One region of the Halomonas sp. 113 genome, then DNA from elsewhere that is predicted to be linked to it. Evidence: predicted binding sites of a transcription regulator. Region 1 holds the regulator's gene; each other region holds the start of a gene.
What was found. Region 1 encodes sigma-54, which starts transcription at its own class of promoters, with help from an activator protein. Its sites were predicted from a motif close to TGGCACNNNNNTTGCTNT; they were not measured.
Positions count from the first base shown of each region.

Region 1 (5,127 bases):
CAAGGCGAAATGCAGCTGCGCGGCGAGCGGGTAGAGATCGAACGCAACGACGCGGGCGAACTCTCGACAGCCACCGCTACCGGTGAGCGCGCCTACTTGCGCCATCAAGGCGAAGGGCAAGAAGGCCCCACGGAAGGCTGGGCGCGGCGGATTATTTATCACGTCGCCGAGCGTCGCGTAGAGCTGATCGACCAAGCCGAACTGACCCAGCAAGAGGACACCTTTAGTGGCGGTCGCCTTGAGTATTTTATTGACCGAGAAGTGATTCAAGCGCGCTCTGACGTTGATGGCAGCGAGCCCCAGCGCATACGCATGACCCTTCAGCCTGAACAATAGGGAGCCTAGCTGTGGCCACTGCTGACACTGCGCCGATCAAAACCCTTTATGCCCACCACCTGGCTAAAAGCTACAAACGCCGCCGAGTGGTCAAAGACATCAATCTAGAGATATCCCAAGGCAGTGTCGTTGGCCTTTTGGGCCCCAACGGCGCGGGCAAAACCACCTCATTTTATATGATTGTTGGGCTGGTCAAATCCGACGCTGGCAAGGTGGGTATCGACGATGTGGATTTAACGCGCGCCCCCATGCACGAGCGCGCAGCTGCGGGGATTGGCTATCTACCTCAAGAGGCGTCTATTTTCCGCAAACTCTCGGTTGCCGAGAATATTATGGCGATACTCGAGACCCGCAAAGAGCTTAACCGCAGCGATCGCGAACAGCGCCTGGAAGCGCTACTCGAAGACTTCCATATCACCCATATTCGCGACAACCTGGGCATGAGCCTTTCGGGCGGCGAGCGCAGGCGTGTAGAAATAGCCCGCTCGCTAGCCACAGAGCCCGCTTTTATACTGCTCGATGAGCCTTTTGCGGGCGTTGACCCCATCTCGGTAGGTGAGATTAAAACCATCATTCGTGCACTGAAACAGCGCCATATCGGCGTGCTGATCACCGATCACAACGTGCGTGAAACACTAGACATTTGCGATATCGCCTATATCGTCGGCGATGGGCAAATCATCGCCAGTGGCTCGCCCGCCTCGATTCTCACCAACCAAAAAGTAAGGGATGTGTATTTGGGCGCCGATTTTCGCCTGTAATGTTTTTGCCTTAATCGCCCCTAAATAGCGCTTTAAAACAACTTTACGACCAATGGCATGCTTATTGCACTTGCGCCAAGCACTCACTCGCACTAGGGTGGAGCATTCTGATTAACGAGTGGTTCTCAGATGGTCATGAAAGCTTCTCTCCAACTGCGTATCGGCACACAGCTGACCATGACGCCCCAGTTGCAGCAGGCCATTGCGCTGCTGCAACTCTCTACGCTGGATCTTCGTCAAGAAATTCAGCAGGCCCTCGATGCCAATCCCATGCTGGAGCAGGAAGATGAATTTAGTGAACAGGCTGTCAGCGAGCCTAAGGAAGAAGAGTGGTCAGAGAGCATCCCTACTGAGCTCTCGGTAGATAGCGACTGGTCAGATACCTATCAAGATATGGGAAGCCAGGGGGGCAGCAGCAGCGAAGGCCCCGACTTTGAGCGCCAGGCAGCCGGGCAGAGCCTTCATGGCCACCTGCTGTGGCAACTCGCCATGACCGATTTTAGCGCTCGCGAGCAGCTTGTCGCGGAAAGTTTAATCGACGCGCTAGACGCCAACGGCTACCTGACCCAGCCGCTCAACGACATCCGTGAAGGGCTTCGTGCCCAGGGCATTGACGGGCTAAGCCAACGCGAAGTGGAAACCATTCTACTCAAGCTCCAGCAGTTTGAGCCGACCGGCATATTTGCCCGTGACTTGCGTGAATGCTTGATGCTGCAGCTCGCCGCTCTCCCCGATAATACGCCACTGCTGGTTCCCGCCCGCCGCTTGGTGCGGCAGTTTCTCGAAGCGCTTGGCAAAGACGATATGCGTCTGCTGAAACGCCGTCTAGGGCTCGACGACGAACAGCTGTCCGATGTCATCCTGCTTATTCGCAGCCTAGACCCACGCCCAGGCAGCGCCTACGGCGACACCGATGACAGCTATGTCACCCCCGATCTAGTCGTCCGCCACGATAATGAAGGCTGGCATTTAGAGCTCAACCCCGAGGCCCTGCCACGGCTGCGCATTCAGCCCGACTACGCCAGCTTGATTAAGCGTGCGGATAAAAGCGATGACAACCAGTTTCTCAAAGAGCACTTGCAGGAAGCGCGCTGGTTGATCAAGAGCCTCTCTAGCCGAAACGATACGCTGCTGCGTGTTGGTCGCGAAATCATTACCCGCCAGATTGGCTTTTTAGAGCACGGCGAAGAAGCCATGAAACCACTGATACTGGCCGACATTGCCGAAGCCGTGGAGATGCACGAGTCGACTATTTCACGGGTAACGACGCAAAAATATATCCATACACCCCGTGGTGTGTTTGAACTCAAATACTTTTTCTCAAGCCAGGTGAGCGGTCAAGATGGCGACAGCCACTCCAGCACCGCCATCCGTGCACGACTCAAGAAACTGATTCAAGAGGAGCCGCCCGGCAAGCCGCTTTCAGACAGCCGCTTAGTGACGCTATTAGGCGAAGGAGGGATTCAAGTGGCGCGTCGTACGGTGGCGAAATACCGTGAAGCCATGGGCATTCCCTCTTCCAGTGAACGGCGTCGTTTGCGCTAACTTCGTTAACGTTTCAGGGAAACTCTCGACAAGGGCTTTGCAACGCGGCAAAAAGGGTTACAATCGAAGTACAGTCCGATGGATAAGGAGCACGTCAATGCAAGTAAATATCACTGGTCATCACGTAGAACTGACTGACGCCTTGCGTGACTATGTCAACGAGAAGCTTGAGCGTGTAGAGCGCCATTACGACAATATAACTACGGTGCAAGTCACCTTATCAGTGGAGAAAGAGCGCCAGCAGGCCGCCTGTACGCTGCACGCCGCAGGTGCTGACTTACATGCGGAAGCCCTAGACAGTGATATGTACGCCGCTATCGACGCACTAGCGGACAAAATCGACCGTCAACTCGTTAAACACAAGGAAAAAGCACAAGCTCGCGCCCAAGGCGCCGGTGTGCGTTAATTCAATGACGTTGGAAACCATACTCCCCCCGGAACGCGTTCTGTTCGACGTCCCCGGGGGCAGCAAAAAAAGGGTGCTGGAGTTTTACAGCACCTTTATCGCCCAAAATATCCCCAGCCTGGACAGCCAAGAAGTGTTTAGCCGTTTAATCGGCCGCGAGCGCTTAGGTAGTACGGGTATTGGTAACGGCGTGGCTATTCCTCATGCGCGTAGCCCCCACTGCAACGCCCCTATCGCTGGATTTTTGAAACTGGCTGAAGCGATCGATTTTGACGCTATCGACGGCGACCCGGTAGATCTGGTGTTTGTCCTGTTGGTACCCGAAGAGGCAGATGACACGCATCTCTCACTACTGGGTCAGGTAGCGACCATCATGAATGATGCGGACACGCGCCAGCAACTGCGTAAAGCAGCCAGCCAGCGCGAACTGCTTGAGCTGATTACCGCCAAAATTCGCGAGCAATCAGCGGCCTAAGGGTCTGAAACCCTGTTCAGGGCAGATCACAGCAGGTTATCCGCTCACCACCCTCAACGCAGCTTGATCAAAGCAAAGAGAGACTCTATGCAACTGGTGATCATTAGCGGCCGCTCCGGGTCAGGTAAATCTATCGCCTTGCAAGCGCTGGAAGATCTTGGCTACTACGCGATTGATAACCTCCCAGCTATGTTGCTGGGGTCGTTGGTGGATGAACTGCGTGACCAGGGCGACCGAGCACATTTAGCGGTGAGTATTGATGCCCGCAATTTGCCGGGAGCTCTGGAGCGCCTGCCCTCTTTATTAGACGAGTTGCGCCAGCGTAAAATCGTCTTTCAAGTTATTTACCTGACCACCGATGCGCGCATACTGCTTGAGCGTTACTCAGCAACGCGTCGCCGTCATCCGCTGACCCGCGATAGCGAAATGACGCTGGAAGAGGCGATCAATAAAGAAGAGACGACGCTAGAGGATATTCGCGATCTGGCCGATCTATTGATCGATACATCACGATTATCGGTGCACGATTTACGCCGTCGCATTACCGACCAAGTAGCCCATCAGCGGCGCGACAAGCTGACGCTAACGCTGGAATCGTTTGGGTATAAACGCGGCGTACCGTTAGACGCCGACCTGGTCTTCGATGTGCGCTGCCTGCCAAATCCGTACTGGGATCCAACGCTGCGCCAGTTCACTGGCCGCGACGCGGAAATCGTGGCTTTTTTGAACAGCTATCCGATTGTTGATGCCATGAGCGACGACATCTTGGCCTGGCTAGAGCGTTGGCTACCCGCTTACCAGAATAGCCAACGTAGCTACATGACTATCGCGATTGGCTGTACTGGTGGCCAGCACCGCTCGGTCTATATGGCCGAGAAGTTAGCGGAAAAATTGACTCCTAGCATGGGCGAAGTTCAACTTCGCCACCGCGAACTGGGTCTGCACTACACCATAAGCGAACAGTTGGCCGCTCCCCTCGTCAGCGCTTCCACACCTAACGAGCGGCCAGAGACCTCTTAAGCGCGTCTATCCATTAATGACACCACTCGGCGAAAAGGAACCAGGGTGCCAGAACGCATACTTACACTTACCAATCAACGCGGGCTACACGCTCGCGCGGCGACAAAACTGGTCAAATGCGGCCAACAGTTCACGGCAAAAATACGCGTTTACAAACAGCAACAGGCCGCCGACGCCGCCAATATCATGTCACTGCTGATGCTTGCCGCACCTTGTGGCACCGAGCTTAGAATCACCGCCGAAGGCGATGACGCCGAACAGGCGCTTGAAGCGATTCAAGCGCTGTTCGACGCCCGCTTTGAGGAGGATCAGTAAGCCGCCGCTTGGCTTGTTAGTCCCCCGCCACGGTCATGGCATCAATCAACCAGCTACCCGTGTGAACACTGCCACGGGTATCAGTGTCATCGCCAATACCTACTAAGCCAGCAAACATCCGCTCCAGGTTTCCGGCAATGGTGAACTCTTCGACCGGGTACTGCACCTTTCCATTTTCGACCCAAAAACCTGCTGCACCGCGGGAATAGTCACCGGTCACACCGTTGACACCTTGGCCCATCAACTCAGTCACCCAAATACCCCGCCCC
Region 1 covers NZ_LR881453.1:1,981,864-1,986,990, reverse strand. Annotated here, with positions in the region: gene lptA (lipopolysaccharide transport periplasmic protein LptA) at 1-336, shown strand, start outside; gene lptB (LPS export ABC transporter ATP-binding protein) at 348-1,097, shown strand; gene YERSI8AC_RS09270 (RNA polymerase factor sigma-54) at 1,227-2,642, shown strand; gene hpf (ribosome hibernation-promoting factor, HPF/YfiA family) at 2,740-3,048, shown strand; gene YERSI8AC_RS09260 (PTS sugar transporter subunit IIA) at 3,053-3,523, shown strand; gene rapZ (RNase adapter RapZ) at 3,611-4,543, shown strand; gene YERSI8AC_RS09250 (HPr family phosphocarrier protein) at 4,589-4,858, shown strand; gene pmbA (metalloprotease PmbA) at 4,875-5,127, opposite strand, start outside.

Region 2 (5,127 bases), 2.3 Mb from region 1:
ATCACACGATCGCCCATGCTCATGGCTTCCACCTGGTCGTGGGTAACGTAGATAACCGTCATATTCAGGCGGTTCTGTAATGCTTTGATTTCCCGGCGCATGTCGCTGCGCAGCCGGGCGTCGAGGTTGGATAGCGGTTCATCCATCAGGCAGATAGGGTGTTCGGAAATAACCGAGCGCGCCAAAGCAACCCGCTGGCGTTGGCCGCCGGAAAGCTGGGCAGGTTTGCGATCTAGGTAATCGGTTAAATCAACCAGTTCGGCCACTTTGGCTAGCCGCTCGCGCTGCTCGGCTTTGGGTACCTTGCGGCTGCGCAGGCCAAACACGATATTGTCAGCCACACTCAAATGCGGAAACAGCGCGTAGGACTGAAACACCATGCTCAGCCCACGGTCGCCGGGCGGCAGGTGTGTGACGTCGCGCTCGCCGATATGTATACGTCCGTTGCTGGCCTCTTCCAGGCCCGCGATCATACGTAGCGTGGTGGATTTACCGCAGCCTGAAGGGCCCAGCAGAATAACAAATTGCCCAGGCGTGACATCGAAGGAGATTTCATCGACGGCAGTGGTCGCGTCCCAACGTTTAGTGACGCGCTCCAGGCGAATACGCGATTGGTTTGACATAGCACACACATCACCGGCTGTTGGTTGTTATTGGTTCAGCTTGTGTTGAAGGTGTTGCCGTTTCATGACACTTACATGGATGGTTGATGACACCCGCTGTGTCAAGATAAAAATTCACTTGGTCACTGTAATGCCATAGCGCTGAAGCCTGCGCACCACGCTGGATTGGCTGATGCCCAGCCGCTCGGCAATGGCATAGGTGCTGGGGAGTGTGTTGCACAGCTCTTCAAGCGTTTCACGCTCCAGCCGCGCTAGGTACTGCTTGAGGGTTTCCTGGGGCTCGAGTGCTACTGCCGACCTTGCTGGCGAGGCGCTCGGCAAGTTGGCCGGGAACTGTTCGGCGTGAGGGAGTGCGGTGGGCTCCTCGATTTGATCGGTGGGGCTGGAAAGCCAAGCTCTCTCTAGCCAGTTCTCCAGCTCGCGGACGTTACCCGGCCATTCGCTGCCCATCAGTGTCGACCAAACGCGGGTATCAAGAATTTTTTGCCGCCCGTAGCGCTGGTTGAGCCGGTTTAAACACGCTTCAACCAGGTCGGGGATATCCTCCCGGCGGTCACGCAGTGGCGGCAGGGTGACCGGGATCACATTGAGGCGGTAGTAAAGATCCAGACGAAAAAGTCCTGCTTCTACTTGCTTGCCCAAATCCTGGTTGGTCGCCACGACCAAGCGAAAATTGACCTTGCGAGAGCGGGTGTCACCCAGTCGGGTCAAGCTACCGTCCTGAATCACCTTGAGCAGTTTGGTTTGCATTAGCAGCGGCAGCTCGCCTATTTCATCCAAAAACAGCGTACCGCCCTCGGCCTGCTCTAACAGCCCGGCTTTGCCCTGGCGGGCGGCACCGCTGAAAGCGCCGGGCTGGTAGCCAAACATCTCGGACTCAAACAGATTCTCTGGAATCGCCGCGCAGTTAACGTCGATAAAGGGGCCGTCACAGCGCTGGCTCCAGCGGTGTAGCTGCTTGGCAAAGGCGGTTTTACCCACACCTGATTCACCCAGCATCAGCACATTGGCATCCGAAGGGGCGACCCGCTTAAGCAGCAGCGCAATTTCACGCATCACGCTGCTACGCACCTGCAAATTGTCCAGGGCGTCATCCAACGCCTGCTCTTCCGCGTCTGGCGCTGCCTGACTGCGCTTTAAGTGTTCGCTAAAGCGTTTTTGCAGCAGCGCATATTCGTCCTGCAGTAACTGCAAGTCGGTTAAATCCCGCGAGCGGCTGATAATGCGCTCCAGCTTGCCGTCGACGAACACTGGGTAGGCTTCGGCAATCACCCGGCGGCCTGTTCCGGTGACTTGCATAATCTGCGCAGGCCGACGGGTGCGCATCACTTCCATGGTGATGGAGGGTTTGAGCACCCCGGCCGCTTGCAGTTGCTGCACACTGCTGGAGAGCAGCTCTTCTCTGGATACCCCGTAAACCGCTTCTGCTCCTGGGCTAATATCCACTATTTGCCCATCGCCACTGACGATAAAGAAGTGGTCGTTTGCGGTCTCCACAATGGTTCGCAGCACACGCCTGTCTATTTCACTCATCGCAGCCAACTCCTCTGAGTGATTCATTTATGAATCTTTGATACAAAAATGAATTAAAAAAGCCTCTAGTTGATTCATTTTTGCATCGTTTGGTCGCTAATCCCACCACTTTATAGGCATCTACGACTTGGCATGGTCTGTGCAATGACTTTAGAAGAGTAGTGAAAAGAGCTAGGCCAATACCTACACCGTGCTCACCGCCAAAAAATATAAGGAGATGTGTATGTCGGAGTTTAATCAGCCCTTGGGCGGAAACACCATGCCGCGCTTTGCAGGCCCTGCCACCATGATGCGCCTGCCCACCCAAGAGACAGCCGAGGGTTTGGATGCGGCATTTATTGGAATTCCCATGGATATCGGCACTTCAAACCGCCCCGGCACGCGGCTTGGACCACGCCAGATTCGTGATGAGTCGCGCATGCTGCGCCCCTACAATATGGCGACCCGTGCCGCGCCCTTTGAAAGCTTGCAAGTGGCCGATATCGGTGACGTACCCATCAATACGTTCCACCTGCCGAAAAGCGTCGACATCATCACCGCCTTTTACGATGACGTGCTGAAACATAACTGCATTCCGCTGACTCTGGGGGGGGAACATACGCTCACGCTGCCTATCCTTCGCGCCATGGCCAAAAAGCACGGCCCGGTGGGATTGATTCATATCGATGCTCACGCCGATGTAAATGAGCACATGTTCGGTGAGCCAATTGCCCACGGCACGCCGTTTCGCCGCGCCCAGGAGGAGGGCTTATTGGCCCATGGCAAGGTAGTGCAAATCGGCCTGCGTGGTACCGGCTATGCCGCTGAAGATTTTGACTGGTGCCGTGGTCAGGGTTTTCGCGTCGTTCCCGCCGAAGAGTGCTGGTATCGCTCTCTAGCGCCGTTGATGCAGGAAGTGCGCGAGCAGATGGGCGATATCCCGGTGTACATCAGTTTCGACATCGACGGCCTGGATCCTTCTGTTGCCCCCGGTACCGGCACGGTGGAGATGGGTGGACTGACCTCTAGCCAAGGATTGGAGCTGGTTCGCGGTGCCGCCGGGCTGAATATTGTCGGCGGCGACCTGGTGGAAGTATCTCCACCTTATGACCCCAGCGGCAACACCGCGCTGATGGGCGCCACACTGCTGTATGAAATGCTTTGCGTACTACCGGGCGTTAAACACAGCGAGTGACGCCGACCGAATAGATATCAAAGAAATAGCGACTAAATAAAAAAGTACTGACCTAGCTACGCCGCCAGCCACCTCCAATAATCACTTCCAATGGGTGACCCCTATGTCGTATAGCAACGTTAAATCGGAACAGCCGACCTCGTCGGCACCGATACCCCGCGCGCACTTACTGAAATTTATCATTCCATCGCTAATTGGGGTGCTGCTGTTTCTCGTCCCTTTTCAAGTGGGCGATACCATCAATATCGGCATGGGGCTCATGGCCGATAGTCTGCAGGCTTTGCTGGGCTCGGCGCTGCCGGCCATTGCTGTCGTTGTGCTCTGCCTGTCGGTGGTAGCGACGATTTACGCCAAGCTAGCTAACCCTTCCTGGGCCAAAAAGGGCATGCTGCACGAAATGTTTCATGTCGGGCCAGTGTGGTTGGTGATGCGCGTTTTAGGCGCGCTGTTTGCTGTGATGACCTATTTTCAGTTCGGGCCTGAGTTCGTGACTGCTTCCTTTACCGGTGGCGTGATGCTCAATGACCTGGCGCCGGTACTGCTCACCTTCTTTTTCTTTGCCGCGCTGCTGCTGCCGTTTCTAGTCGAGTTTGGCTTTATGGAATTCATCGGCAGTATGGTACGTAAGCCGTTTCGGGTGATTTTTAATTTGCCGGGACGCAGCGCGATCGATGCCACCGCCTCATGGATGGGCTCGGGCACCGTCGGTGTGCTGATCACCACGCAGCAGTACGAGCAGGGATTCTATAACCGCCGTGAAGCCTCGGTCATTGCCACCAACTTCTCCGTGGTGTCGATTGCGTTTGCGCTGCTCGTCACCAGCTTTGTCGATATCAACCACCTGTTTGTGCAGTTCTACTTTACGGTAGTGGTTTCGGGGTTAATCGCTGCGGTCATTGTGCCGCGCTTGCCGCCGCTGTCGCGCAAATCCAATGACTATTACGAACCGGTGGGCTGCCAACTGAATGAGGAGCGCACGGAGAAAGTGGGTCTGTTCCGTTACAGCCTGATTCAGGCCACCAATCGCGCCGCCGGTGCTCCCGGCCCCCGTGAACTGGCACGTTTGGCGCTCCTCAACGTGATGGATATTTTCCTCGGCTTACTTCCTCTGGTGTTTGCTATTGGCACGGTGGCGCTGATTCTGGCGGAATTTACCCCGCTGTTTACCTGGCTTTCCTACCCCATGGTGCCGGTGCTAGAGCTGCTGCGGATTCCCGAGGCAGAAGCGGCGGCGCCCGCCACCCTGGTGGGCTTTGCCGATATGTTCCTGCCCGCGGTGCTGGCGACCAATATCGAAAGCGAACTCACCCGCTTTGTGATTGCCTGCCTGTCGCTCACCCAGTTGATCTACATGTCGGAAATCGGCGCACTGCTGCTCAAGTCGAAAATCCCTATTAAGCTCTGGGAGCTGGTCGCCATCTTCCTGCTGCGTACGGCCATTACGCTGCCGATCATTGCCTTTATGGCCCATACGTTTTTCTTCTAAGGGGCCTGTAATGAACGCTGATGCAACGAATACTGATGTAACGAGCAATCAAGCGACGATGACCTGTGCCGAGTTATTGATCCGCCTACTGCGCGATACTTACGGGGTACGTGCCCTGTTCGGCATCCCGGGCGTGCATACGGTGGAGCTTTACCGCGGCCTGGAAGGCAGCGATGTGAGGCACGTGACGCCACGCCATGAGCAGGGCGCCGGGTTTATGGCCGACGGCTATGCCCGCGCCAGCGGCCAGCCGGGAGTGTGCCTGATTATCACCGGGCCGGGGATGACCAATATAGCGACCGCCATGGGTC
Region 2 covers NZ_LR881453.1:4,244,113-4,249,239, reverse strand. Annotated here, with positions in the region: gene YERSI8AC_RS19995 (ABC transporter ATP-binding protein) at 1-623, opposite strand, end outside; gene YERSI8AC_RS19990 (sigma-54 interaction domain-containing protein) at 738-2,156, opposite strand; gene speB (agmatinase) at 2,380-3,330, shown strand; gene YERSI8AC_RS19980 (YjiH family protein) at 3,434-4,816, shown strand; gene YERSI8AC_RS19975 (5-guanidino-2-oxopentanoate decarboxylase) at 4,827-5,127, shown strand, end outside.
Region 2: the regulator sigma-54 is predicted to act here: its motif matches at 2,285-2,302, upstream of speB (agmatinase).

Region 3 (5,127 bases), 1.8 Mb from region 1:
GCGTACCGCCGTTGGCTTGCTCAAACCGCCCCTGGCGCTGCTGGGTCGCCCCGGTAAAAGCCCCCTTCTCGTGACCAAACAGCTCAGACTCAATCAAATCACGGGGAATCGCCGCCATATTGAGGGCAATAAACGGCTTGCCCGCACGAGGGCTATGCTGATGGAGTGCCTGGGCAACGCGCTCTTTGCCGGTTCCCGACTCCCCATTAATCAACACTGTGATGTGGGAGTGCGAGAGGCGACCAATGGCACGGAACACCTCCTGCATGGCGGGCGCTTCACCGATAATTTCGGCGTTCAAGCCTTCCGGCACGGTCACCGGACGCTGGCGTTCACGGGCGTGAGCCACGGCGCGACGTACCAGCGCCAGGGCCTCGTCAACATCGAACGGCTTGGGCAGGTATTCAAATGCCCCGCCCTGATACGAGGCCACGGCGCTGTCCAGGTCGGAGTGCGCGGTCATCACGATCACCGGCAGGTCAGGATGCGCTTCGCGTACCCGGGACATTAGATCCAGCCCATCGATACCCGGCATACGAATATCGGTGACCAGCACGTCGGGTGGATTTTCCAACAAACGTGTCAGGGCAACGTCGGCGCGCTCGATACACTCAACGTCAAGGTCGGGTTGCGCCAAGGCGCGCTCCAACACCCAGCGGATAGCGCGGTCATCATCGACAATGACCACCCGCGCAACATCATTACGTGCAGCCTCAGTCATGACGCTTCTCCGGTGAAATTAATAACCATGGGAATCAGTAAACGAAATTCGGTGTGTCCAGGACGTGAATCGCATTCAATCAATCCTTGATGTTGGTGCAAAATCGACTGGGCAATAGAGAGCCCAAGGCCGCTGCCTTCCGCGCGTCCCGACACCATGGGGTAAAACAGTGTTTCCTGCAGCGTATCGGGAATACCGGGGCCGTTATCGATCACGGCGACTTCACTGACCAGCCGGTGACGTTCGGCGCCAAGCGTAAACTGGCGACGGGCACGGGTGCGTAGTATTAAAGTGGGCTCCGGCGTTTGTGCATCGCTCATGGCCTGTACCGCATTGCGCGCCACATTGAGCACCGCCTGAATCATTTGCGATTCATCGCCGGAAAGATCGGGCAAGCTGGGGTCGTAATCACGGCTGATTGTCACACTAGGGTGTTCGGCAATCAGCAGCGCCCGCACTCGCTCCAGCACCTTGTGGATGTTGACTGGCTCGTGTTTAAGCATCCGGTTAGGGCCGAGCATGGAGTCGACCAGGTCGCGCAGCCGATCCACCTCTTCAACAATGATATGGGTATATTCGCGCAGCGCCGGGTCGTCTAGATCACGCTCTAGTAGCTGTGCTGCCCCGCGAATGCCACCCAGCGGGTTTTTGACTTCATGGGCAAGCCCGCGGGCGAGCACCTTGATGGTCTCCTGGCGTGTGGTTAGCGCCTCTTCCCGGGAGATCTGCATCAGCCGATCCCGCGGCTCTACTTCCAGTAGCAGCTCATCGTCGGATAAGGGCGTCACCGTGTAGTCCACCGTGAGCGGTTCGCTATTCAACGGGGTAATGCGTGCTTCACGCTGGGTATAGGGGTGAAACGCATCCCGCGCCTTGGCCAATACTTCGTCAATGCTTACATCCCCGCCAAGTAGCGTATCCAGGCTGATGCCGTGAACACGGCTAAGGCTGACCGCTAACAACGCTTCAGCGGCAGGGTTCATCCATCGCACACGCAGTTCGCCGTCTAGCAGCAATACCGCTGTGGTGAGATGCTCAAGCAAACGCTGATGCATGGTGGTGTCCTGAAAAATCGCGTCTTCCATCGCCGATACAGACCTACAGGTGGATGATCAATGAGGGAGCTGCAAAAAGCGCGCCAACTGTACGTTTATGTCCATTTGCACGGCTTGCGGGCATCGCAGCGAAAGAGCGCGAATCGTTTTAGCGCACTTGCCGTGCCAAATGCTCCTGCTCATGCACCACTTTAGTGCACCCAGGTTTTGGTAGGTAATACTTAGGGCTGTTTTTTTGATCGCGTTTATTAAAGCGCTCTTAAGGAACCGTAATCGTCACCGCTGCCGTGCGGTGCTGTAAACGCTGGCTGCTCTCCAGCATTCTGCCTGGATCTCGTGCCCCCTTGCGGCAGGCCCGTTAACCAGAAGACATCGCTGTGCAGCGCTTTCTGGCTAATCTCGCCATTCACCAACAGCCGTACCTGATGGTCGTCGCGCAACGGTGGCGCAATAACCACCTCCACCACGGTCATCCCCTCTTCCACCTGTGCGCCTTGCTGGGGCAGAGCGATGGAAAAGTGGTCGCAGGGCATAAAGGGCTGCTTGGGTTATCGGTAAAGGTAACGTTGCCGTGCTGATCGGTCACCCGATACACCGCCTGCCCGAACGCCGTGCCACCCACTCCCCCACGCCCAAGAGAGCTACCAGCACACTGCTCATCGCCCCTCTGGCACGCTTCTCAGCCTCCCAGCAATAAAAAAACCCCGCCGTAGCGGGGTTCTATTGGCAATCATTGTTACCACCGCCTGGCTGATAGTAACAGCCAAGGGCGAGTAACACTGATTCGCAGCTGTACTTAACAGCTATAGTACATATCAAACTCGATGGGGTGAGTGGTCATACGAATACGCTCCACTTCTTCCATCTTGAGGTCAATGTAGGCATCGATCATTTCGTCGGTGAACACGCCACCTTCGGTCAAGAACGCACGGTCAGCGTCGAGGGCTTCCAGTGCTTGATCCAGGCTGTGCGCCACAGTCGGTACTGACTTGCCTTCTTCTGGCGGCAGGTCGTACAGGTTTTTGTCCATGGCATCGCCAGGGTGGATCTTGTTTTTGATACCGTCGATACCCGCCATCAACATGGCAGAGAACGCCAGGTAAGGGTTGGCAGTCGGATCAGGGAAGCGCGCTTCCACACGCTTGCCTTTCGGGCTGGCGGTGTAAGGAATACGGATTGAAGCCGAACGGTTGCGGGCACTGTAGGCCAGCATGACCGGCGCTTCAAAGCCAGGCACCAGACGCTTGTACGAGTTGGTAGAAGCGTTAGTAAAGGCGTTCAGGGCACGGGCGTGCTTGATGATGCCGCCGATGTAGAAAAGCGCCATTTCAGACAGACCAGCGTACTCGTCACCGGCGAACTGGTTGTTGCCATCTTTCCAGAACGACTGGTGAACGTGCATACCCGAACCGTTATCACCGACCAGCGGCTTCGGCATAAAGGTGGCCGTTTTGCCATACGCGTGGGCCACGTTGTGGATCACGTACTTCATTTCCTGAACTTCGTCAGCTTTCTTCACCAGCGTGTTGAACTTAACGCCGATTTCGTTCTGACCTGCGTTGGAAACCTCGTGGTGGTGTACCTCGACGGTCTGACCAATCGCTTCCAGGGTATTACACATTGCGCCACGAATATCGTGGAAGCTATCGACCGGAGGAACCGGGAAGTAGCCGCCTTTAACGCGCGGGCGGTGGCCAAGGTTGCCGCCTTCAACGACACTGTCGGTTGCCCAGGCGCCTTCGTCGGAAGTGATTTTGTACATGGAGCCCTGGATATCAGACTTCCAATGCACTTCGTCAAAGATAAAGAATTCAGGCTCAGGGCCGAAGAACGCGGTGTCGCCCAGGCCAGTAGACTGCAGGTAAGCTTCTGCGCGCTTAGCGATAGAGCGCGGGTCACGATCATAGCCTTGCATAGTGGCCGGCTCGATGATGTCACAGCGCAGCACCAGCGTCGCATCTTCGGTGAAGGGGTCAAGGTAGCCCGTACCATCTTCCGGGCGCAGAATCATGTCGGATTCGTTAATGCCCTTCCAACCTTCAATAGAAGAACCATCGAACATTTGGCCATTCTCGAAGAATTCTTCGTCTACATCGCGCGCAGGCACGGTCACGTGCTGTTCTTTACCGCGAGTGTCGGTGAAACGCAGATCTACCCATTTAACATCGTGTTCTTCAATTAGCGCGAGAGTCTTGGCTGACATAGTGTCCTCCGGTATGAGCGTGGCTTAAAGCTAACGACAGTAAGCTACCGATAAAAGTGTTGTTCGACAAAATACGTGCTAAACCGCACGTTTGTCATTCTTGTTCGCTCAACGTTTGCCTGACATTGGTTAACAAATCGCTCAGCGAGCATTTCAGACCGGCTATCGTTTTAGCACGCCGCAGGGCTTATGCCTACGGCCCGCTAGCCGCTTGCAAATACAATGCAGAGAACATGCCAACACTGCACCAATATGGCATAAAAAAACAACAACTATCTGTTTTATAAACATTAAAAAATGGCTTCGAATGCCTCTTGATGACGCATAACGGCGCAACAGGCTATTCTGAACCGTCTAAAAAACCTCTTATGCACCAAAATAGAACAAAAATAATGCCGCACGCCCCATAAAAGTGCACAAGTCATACTTGGCGCTGTTTTTTAGCTCGCAAATTTTTTTACTTGCTACGCAAATAAACCAGCTACTACAATAAATTACAATTTGATAGATTTGCTCACAATCGGAGTCGGCAAATGGGATCGGTCTGCTTTATCGTTGATGCCATGGTGACGGGTGAAATGTTGCCACGCCACTTAAAATCCATACGTGAATCCGGTGTCGCCGACCACTTGCTGCCCATTTTGGTGACAGCCACTCAAGCGCAAGCACGCCTGAGTGCTATTGAACAGCGCTACCATGCTCATTCGCTGATTACACCATCAAGGCCGCTGGGGGCTCGCTTGAATAAAGCCGCGTTTACCAGCCAAGCAGAGTGGCTCATCATTGCGCTGCAGAAAAAACCACTGCCTGCGGAGCTTTGGTGTGCCCTCTATTCACAGCTCAACACTTACACCCTTGACGCCTTGATTATTGGCCTCACCCGGCCATCGCTGTCGGAACGCATCCTGCGGCGCTTATTGGCCAGTGCTTTACTTTTGCCGCCCTACATTGCCGTGAGGCGAGCCTGGCTAGAGCGCTTGGGTGGGTTTGACCCTGAGCTGGACGATAACAGCGCGATCGACGATTTTCTGCAACGTTTACACGCCTGCCCTACGCGTTTAAAAACCTACAACGGAAACCTGCTTAGACTAACGAAAGAGCCAGAAAACCCTTTTCTGGCTAACGCCCCGGTTACGGCTTTCACTCCA
Region 3 covers NZ_LR881453.1:177,219-182,345, reverse strand. Annotated here, with positions in the region: gene ntrC (nitrogen regulation protein NR(I)) at 1-721, opposite strand, end outside; gene glnL (nitrogen regulation protein NR(II)) at 718-1,776, opposite strand; gene YERSI8AC_RS01020 (hypothetical protein) at 2,025-2,309, opposite strand; gene YERSI8AC_RS01015 (DUF4124 domain-containing protein) at 2,246-2,398, opposite strand; gene YERSI8AC_RS01010 (hypothetical protein) at 2,348-2,473, shown strand; gene glnA (glutamate--ammonia ligase) at 2,573-3,979, opposite strand; gene YERSI8AC_RS01000 (hypothetical protein) at 4,513-5,127, shown strand, end outside.
Region 3: the regulator sigma-54 is predicted to act here: its motif matches at 1,845-1,862, upstream of glnL (nitrogen regulation protein NR(II)).

Region 4 (5,127 bases), 3.0 Mb from region 1:
CGCTTGATGCGGCCATTCTGTTTTCAGATATTCTGACCATTCCAGATGCCATGGGCTTGGGGCTCTATTTTGAAACCGGCGAAGGCCCAAAATTCCGCAAAACCGTGCGTACACAGGAAGAAGTCGCCGCGCTAAGCGTGCCCGACGCCGAGCGCGACCTGGATTACGTGATGCGTGCGGTGTCGACCATTCGTCGTGAGCTGAACGGCCGCATGCCGCTGATCGGCTTCTCAGGCAGCCCCTGGACGCTGGCGACTTACATGGTGGAGGGCGGCTCCAGCAAGGACTTCCGCCATCTGAAAACCATGCTTTACGATACCCCGGATTCCATGCACCAGTTGCTGGATACGCTGGCGCATGCGGTAACTGACTACCTGAACGCCCAAATTCGCGCGGGCGCCCAAGCGGTGCAGATTTTTGATACCTGGGGCGGCGCACTTTCTACCCCTGCGTACCTTGAGTTCTCGCTGCGCTACATGGAGCAGATCGTTTCGGGACTGATCCGCGAGCACGACGGTCGCCGCGTACCGGTGATTCTCTTCACCAAAAACGGCGGCCAGTGGCTTGAGCATATCGCCTGCGCCGGTGCCGATGCATTGGGGATCGACTGGTCTACCGAGCTTTCCAATGCTCGCGCTCGAGTTGGTCACAAAGTGGCGCTACAGGGCAATCTTGATCCCAACGTTCTGTTTGCCCGCCCCTCGGCTATCCGCGCTGAAGTAGCCCGCGTGCTGGAAAGCTACGGCCATGGCCCTGGCCACGTGTTTAACCTGGGCCATGGAATCAGCCAGTTTACCAACCCCGACAACGTCACTGCCTTTATGGAGGCACTGCACGAATTGAGCCCGCAGTATCACCGCGATATTCCAACGCACACAAATGCACAGCACTCAGGAGCCAATTGATGAGCGATTTACGCGACGACCAATGGTTTACCGAAGTCTTTGATAGCCACGGCAGCGCTTTCTCACTGAAGATCTCTGAAAAACTGCTGGATGTACAGAGCCAATACCAGCACCTAGAGGTCTACGCCACCGAGACCTACGGCAACCTAATGGTGCTGGACGGCTGTGTGATGCTGACTGATCGCGATAACTTCCTCTATCACGAGATGATTGCGCATCCGGCCCTGTTTACCCATCAAGACCCTAAACGGGTGGTGATTATCGGCGGTGGCGACTGCGGCACCTTAAAAGAAGTTCTCCGCCACCCAGGTGTGGAGAAAGTGACCCAAATTGATATCGACGAAGAAGTGACTAAAGCGTCTGAGCGTTTCTTCCCGTCGTTGGTAGCGTCGAATAACGACCCCCGTGCTGAACTGCTGTTCGCCGACGGCGTCAAGTGGGTGGACGATGCACCTGATGAGAGCATCGATGTGCTGATTATCGACTCCACCGACCCGGTTGGGCCCGCTGAAGGGCTGTTTAAAACCGATTTTCTCAAGCGCTGCCACCGTATTTTGAAAAGCGGCGGCGTAATGGTGCAGCAGAGCGAATCACCGCTTTACCACAGTGGCTCGATCATCCGAGAGCTGCGCAACGACATGTTGAAAGCCGGTTTTGACAGCGTTGCCACGCTGCCCTTCCCGCAGCCGGTTTATCCTTCAGGCTGGTGGAGCGTAACATTGGCGGGTAAAGCCACCGACGTGAATACGTTCCGCGAGCAGGCAGCCACCAACCACGACTTGCCGCTTGAATACTATAGCGTTGACGCCCATCGAGGTGCGCTCGCCCTTCCGCCATTTATGCGCAAGGCATTCGCAGCCGAGTAAACCACACCTAATACCTGCCTTCGTGTTACCGCCCACCTCAGCTTGCCCTATTACGGTGCAATGCGAGGAGGGCGGTAACCTTTTTTGCACCTAGACCTTCGTCTCGAATTCGTTGAGTAGCGTTGAAAAGCGCTGAATTAACGCCTGTACCCTTGTTGGCATCTTCCTTGCTAGGTTTAGTGACATGCTACGGCATGCATAACTATTTCAACTACTGGTTTCATTAACTGATTTCAGTAGCTGATTCCAATAACTTCGAGGGAAACTAGATGTTAAATAAAAAACACTTAGCGCTTCTGGCGTCCGCTGGCTCACTTAGCCTGGCGGGAATGGCAACTGCTCAAGCCGACACCCTGGAAGATACCATTGAGCGTGGCGCCGTTCAGTGTGGTGTGAGCGATGGTTTGCCGGGCTTCTCAGCTCCGGACGACGACGGTAACTGGCAAGGTATCGACGTTGATGTATGCCGCGCTGTAGCGGCAGCGGTACTCGGCGACTCAGAAGCCGTCAACTATATTTCACTCAACGCCGTAGAGCGCTTCACCGCCCTGCAATCAGGTGAAGTCGACGTTCTATCACGTAATACCACTTGGACCACCACCCGCGATACTACTCTGGGCCTGAACTTCACCGGGGTTACATTTTACGACGGCCAGGGCTTCATGGTATCCCGTGACCTGGGTATTACCGGTGCTGATGAACTCGACGGCGCCTCCATCTGCATTCAGTCTGGCACCACTACCGAGCTGAACCTGGCTGACTACTTCCGTGCTAACGACATGGAATTCAACCCGATCGTATTTGATACCTCTGAGCAAACCGTGGGTGGCTATCAGGCCGGCCGCTGTGACGTGCTAACCTCCGATACCTCTCAGCTAGCGGCGCTACGTATTCAGCTAGACGATCCTTCAGCCTCGATGATCCTGTCTGACGTTATCTCCAAAGAGCCACTAGGCCCTGTGGTTCGTCAGGGTGACGATCTTTGGTTCAACATTGTGAAATGGTCGCTGTTCGCCATGATTAACGCCGAAGAGTACGGCGTCACCAGTGAAAACGCTGAAGAAATGCTTAACTCTGAAGACCCCAACATCGCTCGCTTGCTAGGCCAAGACGGCAACTACGGTGAAGGCATGAACCTAGAAGCAGATTGGGCCTACAACATTATTAGCCAAGTGGGTAACTACGCTGAAAGCTTCGACCGCAACGTGGGCATGGGCTCGCCGCTGGAAATTGAGCGCGGTGTCAACGCCCTATGGACAGACGGCGGCTTCCAGTACGCTCCCCCGATTCGCTAAGCGTCTCGCTTGACCCCGGCCCGCCGCCCTCTTCACAGGTATCTGTTTAAAGGTCGTGGCGGGCCATTTGATTGACCTTCCGTGTAGCGGAGACGCCATCCATGTCCGTAAGACCCAACATTCGCCCCGCTGGCCACAAGCCGCCGTTTTGGCGAGACCGCGCTAAGCGCGCACTTATTTTTCAGCTTATATTGGTCGCCGTTGTCGCGGCTTTCCTGATCTATATTATCGGCAATACCCAAGCCAACCTGAATGCTCGCGGCATTACCACTGGCTTTGGCTTCCTGGGCAACACAGCCGGCTTTGGTATTGGTCAAAGCTTAATCGAGTACTCCTCCCAAAGTACCTACGGCCGCACTTTTGTGATTGGCTTGCTCAATACGCTGCTAGTCGGTGGATTGGGGGTGTTAGCTGCCTCGATTATTGGTTTTATCGTCGGTATCGCGCGGCTATCGCCCAACTGGTTGATCGCTCGGCTAGCCAATGCGTATATCGAAACGTTTCGTAATATCCCCCTGCTGCTGCAAATTTTCTTCTGGTACTTTGCTGTACTGCGGACGTTACCCAGCGCTAGAGAGAGCATGGCCTTTGGTGAAGCCATTTTCCTGAACGTGCGCGGGCTGTACCTACCTCAGCCTCTGTTCGAGTCAGGATTTGGTCTTATCCCAGCCACCTTCGTGGTGGCTATTATTGCCAGCATCGCACTGGTCATGTGGAACAAGCGCCGTCACGAAGCCACCGGCAAGCGCCTACCGGTTTTCTGGATGTCGCTGGTGATTATCTTTGGCCTACCACTGCTGGTACTGGTCGCTACAGGTGTGCCGGTGACCTGGGAGATGCCGGTACTGCGCGGCTTTAACTTCGGCGGTGGTATCACCATTATCCCTGAATTTTTGGCCCTGTGGCTGGCGCTGTCTATCTATACCGCGTCCTTCATTGCGGAGATTGTGCGCTCGGGCATCCAAGCCATCCCCCATGGCCAAACGGAAGCCGCCCAGGCATTGAGCTTGCCGCGCAAGCTAGTGCTGCGCCTAATCATCATTCCCCAGGCTATGCGCGTCATTATTCCGCCACTCACCAGCCAATACCTCAACCTGATTAAAAACTCGTCACTGGCCACCGCCATCGGCTACCCCGACCTGGTATCGGTTTTTGCCGGCACCACGCTCAACCAGACCGGTCAGGCAATCGAAGTCATTGCCATGACCATGGCGGTTTATCTGATCATCAGCTTGCTGGTGTCCATGTTCATGAACTGGTTCAACGCTCGCGTTGCGCTGGTCGAACGCTAGGCCGGAGGCGACCCCATGATTCACAATAAAGAAACCATACCTCAGCGCCCGGCTCCTAAAGGCACCATTGGGCCGGTTGCCTGGCTACGAGGCAATCTGTTCAACGGCCCTATCAATAGCATCTTCACGCTACTGGGCCTGTACGTGCTCTATCTACTCGTGGTGCCAACGGTTCAGTGGGCATTTATTGATGCCAACTGGGTGGGCGACAGCCGCGAAGACTGCACACGGGTGGGCGCCTGCTGGGTATTCGTTAACGCACGCTTTTCCCAGTTTATGTACGGCCTCTACCCGAGTGAGGAGTATTGGCGCGCCAATATCGTGTTTGCCATGTTCGCGGGCATTATTGCCTGGATGGTCATTCCGCGCCTGCCGTTTAAGCGCTGGATGACACTGTTTGCGCTGCTGATCTTCCCGGTGATCGCCTACGTGCTGCTACACGGCGGCTACTTTGATCTACCGCGTGTCTCCACCCACCGCTGGGGCGGTTTGATGCTGACGCTGCTACTGGCTAGCGTGGGGATGATTGGCGCACTGCCTATTGGCATTGTATTAGCCCTTGGGCGACGCTCGAACATGCCCATCGTCAAAACCTTCTGCGTGATTTTTATCGAGTTTTGGCGCGGTGTGCCGCTAATCACCATTCTGTTTATGGCCTCGGTGATGCTGCCGCTGTTCCTGCCGTCTGAACTTAACGTGGATCGCCTTATACGTGCGCTAATCGGCCTGACGCTGTTCCAAAGTGCCTATATGGCCGAGGTTATTCGCG
Region 4 covers NZ_LR881453.1:4,972,427-4,977,553, forward strand. Annotated here, with positions in the region: gene hemE (uroporphyrinogen decarboxylase) at 1-905, shown strand, start outside; gene speE (polyamine aminopropyltransferase) at 905-1,771, shown strand; gene YERSI8AC_RS23125 (amino acid ABC transporter substrate-binding protein) at 2,041-3,066, shown strand; gene YERSI8AC_RS23130 (amino acid ABC transporter permease) at 3,168-4,358, shown strand; gene YERSI8AC_RS23135 (amino acid ABC transporter permease) at 4,374-5,127, shown strand, end outside.
Region 4: the regulator sigma-54 is predicted to act here: its motif matches at 1,928-1,945, upstream of YERSI8AC_RS23125 (amino acid ABC transporter substrate-binding protein).